2 regions of the Corynebacterium atrinae genome follow, and region 1 is predicted to be linked to the other one. Evidence: predicted binding sites of a transcription regulator. Region 1 holds the regulator's gene; the other holds the start of a gene.
The links. The regulator LexA, encoded in region 1, represses DNA repair genes until DNA is damaged. The targets are predictions, from matches to a motif close to CGAACANNTGTTCG.
Positions count from the first base shown of each region.

Region 2: CATRI_RS08760 (SAV_6107 family HEPN domain-containing protein) is a predicted target of LexA. The motif match lies at 1,766-1,779, and genes of this name have one in related genera.

Region 1 covers NZ_CP046977.1:1,556,535-1,559,942, forward strand. The annotation lists gene hrpA (ATP-dependent RNA helicase HrpA) at 1-11, shown strand, start outside; gene nrdR (transcriptional regulator NrdR) at 25-498, opposite strand; gene CATRI_RS07645 (hypothetical protein) at 603-989, opposite strand; gene lexA (transcriptional repressor LexA) at 1,265-1,993, shown strand; gene sugR (transcriptional regulator SugR) at 2,296-3,075, shown strand; gene ptsP (phosphoenolpyruvate--protein phosphotransferase) at 3,158-3,408, opposite strand, start outside.
Region 2 covers NZ_CP046977.1:1,793,452-1,796,859, reverse strand. The annotation lists gene CATRI_RS08770 (polyprenyl synthetase family protein) at 1-1,002, opposite strand, end outside; gene CATRI_RS08765 (GNAT family N-acetyltransferase) at 1,084-1,680, opposite strand; gene CATRI_RS08760 (SAV_6107 family HEPN domain-containing protein) at 1,856-2,287, shown strand; gene CATRI_RS08755 (DUF3040 domain-containing protein) at 2,413-2,808, shown strand; gene mraZ (division/cell wall cluster transcriptional repressor MraZ) at 3,338-3,408, shown strand, end outside.

The DNA of each region.
Region 1 (3,408 bases):
AGCTCCGCTAATTTAAAGAACCGATCAGCGATCCACAGCCGAGTCTTCCTCTCGAGCCCTTCGATGCATGAGCCGGATCTCTGATTCAAAGTCTTCAGCAGACTCGAAAGACTTATACACGGACGCAAAGCGCAGGTACGCCACCTCGTCCAAGGCGCGGAGTGGCTCAAGGATTGCGAGGCCGATGGCGTTGGCGTGCACCTGTGAGCTGCCATGGCTACGCACGGTCTCTTCTACTTCTTGAGCAAGCCGCTTCAGCGCGTCATCCGAAACATCCCGACCCTGACAAGCGCGCCGCACACCAAGCACGACCTTGTCACGACTGAACGGCTCCGTCACGCCATTGCGTTTAACTACCAACAGGACGGCTTTCTCGATGGTGGTGAAGCGTCCCTGGCACTCGGTGCACTCCCGTCGACGACGAATCGCGGCGCCGGCATCAATGATGCGAGAGTCAATGACTCGGGAATGATCGTGGTGGCAAAACGGGCAATACACAGTGAACTTCCTCAGCTAGCACAGGGAGCGAGATGATCGCACCAGTCATTGGCCTGGCACAGAGCTCATGGTACCCGCCGCCGATCACGATGTAGCTGGCTCGACTACTGGCCTGCAGCAGCCGGGGAAGAAGAGTAGCTATATCCCGTATCAATCGCCCCCGGGGTGGAGTCAGTGCCACTCTGCGACAAGGCGGCGGTAACCACGCAGACGCCAAACACCGCACCAAGTAGGTAAGTTCCGAAAGCTTGAAGGCTGCGCCGTCCAAGGCTGACAGTCTTCTTGGTTGGACCCGGATTTGTTCGAACGGATTCCAGCTCTTCACCTCGCCGCTCCGTTCGATCCGAAATGCGTAGAGTTCGAACAACTCGCTGCTCTGCCGCCGCCTCACGATAACCGGAAGGCTCCCACACAGCCACCGCAGAAGGCGAGGAAATGCGGACATGCGGAGCGCGGCGACCTGCAGTAGTGCGATTGAGCGAGATGGTCATGATGATATCCTTTCGTCGATGTGCGTCAGAGTATCGAGCGGACCCGACACTCTCGAACAGATATGACGTTCATATGTTCGATGTAGCTGCTATGTTCGATTTATAGCACCCGTTCGAAAAAATGTCCACCCGCCGCAAAATATCTCGAACATTCGTACCAAGTCGTGGTAAACATGTAGGTGATGGATGGCTCGGCAGAATCCACCATTCGAACTAGACACCTCAACCAGCCCGTTTCCCCACAACCACACCCCAACCGCAAAGGACCCAAAATCATGGCACGCAGTGGCTCAACTCCGAAGGTCGACCCGACCGGCAAACCAGACCCCTCCGAACTTTCAGATCGCCAACGCCGGATCCTCGAAGTTATTAGGGATGCGGTGGTTCTCCGTGGCTACCCGCCAAGCATTCGGGAAATCGGTGACGCTGCTGGCCTACAGTCGACCTCCTCCGTCGCCTATCAGCTCAAGCAGCTGGAAAAGAAGGGATTCTTGCGCCGCGACGCCAACAAGCCGCGCGCCGTTGATGTACGAACCCTTCCTTCCACCGACATGAAAAAGAAGCCGGGGCGCCGCTCGGCAGCTGAGGCATCTGGACCCAACTACCCCGATGCCCCTACCGACGCCAGCCCGACAAACTTCATTCCCGTTGTTGGACGCATCGCCGCCGGCTCGCCCATCCTCGCCGAGCAGGATGTGGAGGAGTACTACCCGCTCCCTTCCGACATCGTCGGCGAGGGAGAGCTGTTCATGCTCAAGGTAGTGGGGCATTCCATGAAGGATGCTGGCATTCTCGACGGAGATTGGGTCGTTGTTCGTTCCCAGCCAGTAGCAGAGCAGGGCGAGTTTGTCGCTGCCCTCATTGAGGGTGAAGCCACAGCCAAGGAGTTCCACAAAGACTCCACAGGCGTGTGGTTACTCCCCCACAACGATGACTTCGCTCCAATCCCAGCCGAGCATGCGGAAATCATGGGCAAGATTGTGTCAGTTCTTCGTAAGCTCTAGGGACTGCATCTCTCCCATCGTCAGATGTCTGATGTAACCCCCTCGCAGCGAGCTAGACTATGCAGTCGCATCCCGACGTTACCCCCGAATTCGGGATGCGCCGAGGAAAAAGGGCCGCTCGTTACCGATGTAACAAACATAACTCAACGCGCTGAGCGGTTGTTTCGCGGATTTTCGGCCCAGAATTGCCCGAATGGGACCAAATGTGATGCGCTTTGTTGGGCTTTGCCCCCGATTTTTTGGGAGAATGGCACAAACGGGCATTTACCCGACCGATTGTGTGGGAACGCGAGGAAATTGTGATGTATGCAGAGGAGCGTCGTCGGCAGATAGCCTCTTTGACGGCCGTCGAAGGGCGAGTCAACGTCACTGAGCTAGCTAGTCGGTTTGACGTTACCGCCGAGACCATTCGTCGCGATCTCGCTGTCCTGGACCGGGAGGGGGTTGTTCACCGGGTTCACGGTGGCGCAGTTGCCAGCCAAACATTTCAGACAGCCGAGTTCTCCCTCGACGCTCGATTTCGCTCCGCCCCGACTGCAAAATCAGCAATCTCCCGGGCAGCCCTCGAATTCCTCCCCGAAGCTAATGGGGGACTGTTTTTAGACTCCGGAACCACCATCGGCACCCTGGCAGAGTTGATCGCCGAGCAGCAAGATGCTGGCCAGTGGTCAATCGTGACCAACAGTCTGTCAATAGCGCTGAACTTGGCCAACAAGGGACTGTCGAAGGTGCAGCTTCTGGGTGGCTCCGTTCGTGCGATTACCCAAGCCGTGGTCGGCGACACCGCGCTTCGCACTCTGGCTCTTATGCGGGCGGACGTAGCCTTCATTGGTACTAATGCCCTGACCTTGGATCACGGCTTGTCCACGGCGGATGCCCAAGAGGCAGCGATCAAGTCCGCGATGGTCACCAACGCCCACAAAGTTGTCGTCCTCTGCGATTCAACCAAGCTCGGAAACGACTACCTCGTCAGCTTTGCCAGCATCAGTGATATCGACGTCGTTATCACGGACGCATCGGCGCCGGAGTCCTATGTTTCCGCACTTCGGGAACGCGAAGTGGATGTCATCATCGCCGAGTAAGCGCGGCGTTGAAAACAGAGACAAAGATGTGCCCCTCGAAACCTTTCTGGTTCGAGGGGCACATTCTCTTAATCGTCGATGTTTAGCCCAGGAGGAGCTCACGCACCGCGTCGCGGGCGGCTGCAGCACCGACGGACTCGAGAGCCAGGTCTGCGGCCTTCTTACAAGTCTCCAGATCCACCTTTGCCAACTGGGCGCCGACTCCCGGCAGGGCCGTGGAAGCAGCCGAGAGGGAGTTAACACCAAGTCCGGTGAGGACACATGCCAGCATGGGGTCTGCGGCCGCCTCGCCACAGACGCCGACCGGCGTTTGGGTGTCGTTGCCGACGATGC
Region 2 (3,408 bases), 240 kb from region 1:
CGTGAGGGCGTCGATACGCTCCTCAATCGCTTCGACGGCACCGGTGGAGGAGATGATCTCCGCCAACCGCTGGAGTTCCGCGGGGTCTGAGGTAGTGCCGATCTTGGCACGAAGTTCTGCGGCAGCCACTGGGTCTCGTTCATCGGCCCGCTGCAAGGCCGTGGCAAGCAACACCGTGCGCTTGCCTTCCCGCAGGTCGTCGCCAGCCGGCTTACCCGTGATGGCCGGATCGCCGTAGACGCCGAGGTAGTCATCCCGGAGCTGGAAAGCGATCCCGATGTCTCGGCCATAGCCGCGGAAAGCTTCAATGGTGGATTCGTCCGCACCAGCAACCGCTGCGCCCAGGTGGAGGGGGCGTTCGATGGTGTACGCGGCAGTCTTGTACCGGTTGACGGCGTCGGCCTCCGCGATACTTTCACTCCCGGATGCCTCCAGGTAGATATCGAGGAGCTGGCCGCCAATGACCTCGGTGCGCATCGCCCGCCACGGTTCCCGGGCCCGAGCAAGGGCAGCTACCGACAGTCCCGAATCCTGCAGCATGTCTTCCGCCCACACTAAAGCCAAATCTCCGACCAGGATGGCGACGGATTCGCCAAAGTGCGCGGAATCCTTCACCCAGGCGGCGGCGTCGTGGCGAGCTTCGACTGCGCGATGCACGGTCGGCTGGCCGCGCCGGGTGTCAGAGGAATCGATGATGTCATCGTGGATGAGCGCGCAGGCCTGAATAAACTCCAACGATGCGGCAGCCCTGAGCATGGCCGCGGGATCTTCGGCGTGGCTGTCCAGCCCGCCTGCTCCCACAAAGCCCGCCCAGGCATATAGGGGCCTAATGCGCTTGCCCCCGCCCAGGACGAATGCCTCCACATGAGAAACAGCCTCCGTAACGGGCCGCCCAATGGTGGCGATGGTCTTGCGGCGCGAACGAAGGAACTCCTCAAGGATGTCCTGGGTGGCGCCAGGAATCTGATCGAGCGTGAGCGATCGGGGATCGGGGAAGTTCAACGCGGCGGGCCCTTCAAAGAAGTGAATATGATGCTCCCACGATACCCAGTCCCAAGCCCGGGTAGTCCGCGGCAAGGGGTGTTAGGGGATTTGAGAATCAGCCGCGGGCTTTTCCACCATCCCGGGCAGGGGGAGCGGAGCAGCGAGAACCGCAAAGGGCCGGGCGTCGCCTTCAAAGGTGAAGTAGCGCAGAACGTCATGGAAACCCATCGAACGATAAAGCCTAAAAGCATGGTTGTCTTCGTTGTCCACTTCTGGAGTGGACAGGAGGGCGTGGCGGCCCGGCGCGTTCCACAACAGCTGTGAGAGAAGAAGGCGACCGAGGCCGCGTCCCTGGCTATCCGGGTCGACGTGGATCTCAGCGACCTCAAAATAGTCGCGCATGAGAAGGACTTGCTCAGTGCTGGGGCCACCGGCCTCGCGCAGTCCCCGCCGCACTTGACGGTCCCACCACAAATCTTGCGATCCCAAATAGCCATAAGCGACGCCCAGAGCACGATCCCCATCAAAGGCAGCGAGGGCGGTGAACCCGGGCTGGATGATTTCTCGTCGCCACGAATCCGTGCGGCGGTGAAAAATCGAATCGTCGTAGCCCATCGCCTTGATGTAGATCTCAACGAGTTGCGGGGCCAGCACGGAGAACTCTGGCCCGCTCAGGCGGCGTATTTCTGCAGTCACATGTCCACTGAACCACGAACTGCCGTGGACTGAGGTGAACGCCACGACCCTTGCTTAGTGGATGGCCGCTAGGCCTTGTGGAGTTCGAAAAGCTGTTCTATAATCTAGTTAACGTGTTCGGTACAGCCTCTATGGTGAGGCCAAGAGAAAAACGATAGGAAAGGAGTTGGTCCCGATGGCACCTATCGTCTCTGCAACCACCAGGTTCACCCGCACTGGTCGAGGAACCCGTCGGGCAGACTTCCTCAGCAAGGCCAGCGCCTTGCTGTCGCAGTCGGTGGCCTATCGCGAGGAGGGGAACTGGGAGCAGGCGCTCGAATCCGCCTACCAGGCCGCTCTGCGCACTGCGGGTGCGTGGATCTCCGAGTCCTCGGTAGCTGGGCGCCGTCGCCGTCCCACCAGCGCGTGGGACCAGCTTCGCCTTGTTGGCGGCGGGGGAGAGGAGTGGGCGGATACCTTCAGTCAATATTCTCGTCTGCGCTCCCGGGTGGTCTCTGGGCTCGAGCGAGACTTGGACCATGACACCGTAGATCACATCATTGCCCTGGCGTCCGAGTTCCTGGCCATGGTGGAAGGTGATGCGAGCGGCTTCCCCGCTGCCGCCTAGCTGGGGCGGGGCGATAGTTTTGTAGGCATTGGCACTCTTGGGAACAATCCCGTTAGGCTGGACGTTAGCCCTATATAGAGCTCCACCCACGAAGTATGAGAACCCAGCCAATCCGGGAGGAACCAGTGTCTCTTTCAGAGCAGGAACAGCGAGCGTTGCGTGAAATTGAGCAATCGCTTCTCGCTGAAGACCCTAAGTTTGGGGCGTCCGTGTCTGGTGACAGCCTATTTGGCGGTGGCAACGGCGGATTGACTCTGCGTGGAGTCGCTATCGCAGTGGTCGGGCTCCTCATGCTCATCGGCGGGGTTGCCCTCGCCGCCCAGAGTCTTTGGTTCATCGCCCTGAGCGTCGTTGGCTTCCTAGTCATGTTTGGCGCCGGAGTCTGGATGCTGCGGGGGAACGGATCCAGCACCCGGAAGGAATCATCCCCGAAGCGTGCGAAGAAAGCTGCCGCGGCTAATAGTTCTTCGCTAGGTAACAAGATGGAAGAGAATTTCCGCCGCCGCTTCGAAGATCAGTAGCCACTGGTTGCATAGCCCGTCTCACCGTTGTGGTGAGGCGGGCTTTGTTGATTCAGCGGTGCCGAAACTCGACGGCGTGGGTAGGTAAGGCGTGTCACGGGCGGCCAGCGGCGTTGCTTGGCCCCACTTTGCCCCACTCTTTTGATCGACCGTCAAGGCAGTCGTAACTGCGAAGCTTTCCGAGCGGCATTTCTTAGAGTTTTCCCAGGAAGGGATCAACGGGAGTGTCGATTTGACTCCACTGGGGTGAAAGGAGGCAAATTGGCAAATGGGGCCATTGGTGCTGATGTGACACATGAGGCGAATGGATCTTGCCTCGATGGGTACGTGCCCCACTAGATTTTTGTCCATTTAACGTGCAGAAATAAGCTCTCTTTCGGCGTGGCTGGAGTAAATTGGTGTTGGTTGTGGGGCAAAGTGGGGTATTGTGGGGCGCAGCGGTGGAGAAGAGGTGCCCCTAGGGGCACATCGGATCCATGGCGAGAACCCATCCGATCGGCGACATTGAGACAAGGAAGGTGGCCCCGGGATGTTTCTCGGTACCTACACTCCGAAGCTCGATGACAAAGGTCGACTGACGCTGCCGGCCAAGTTCCGTGA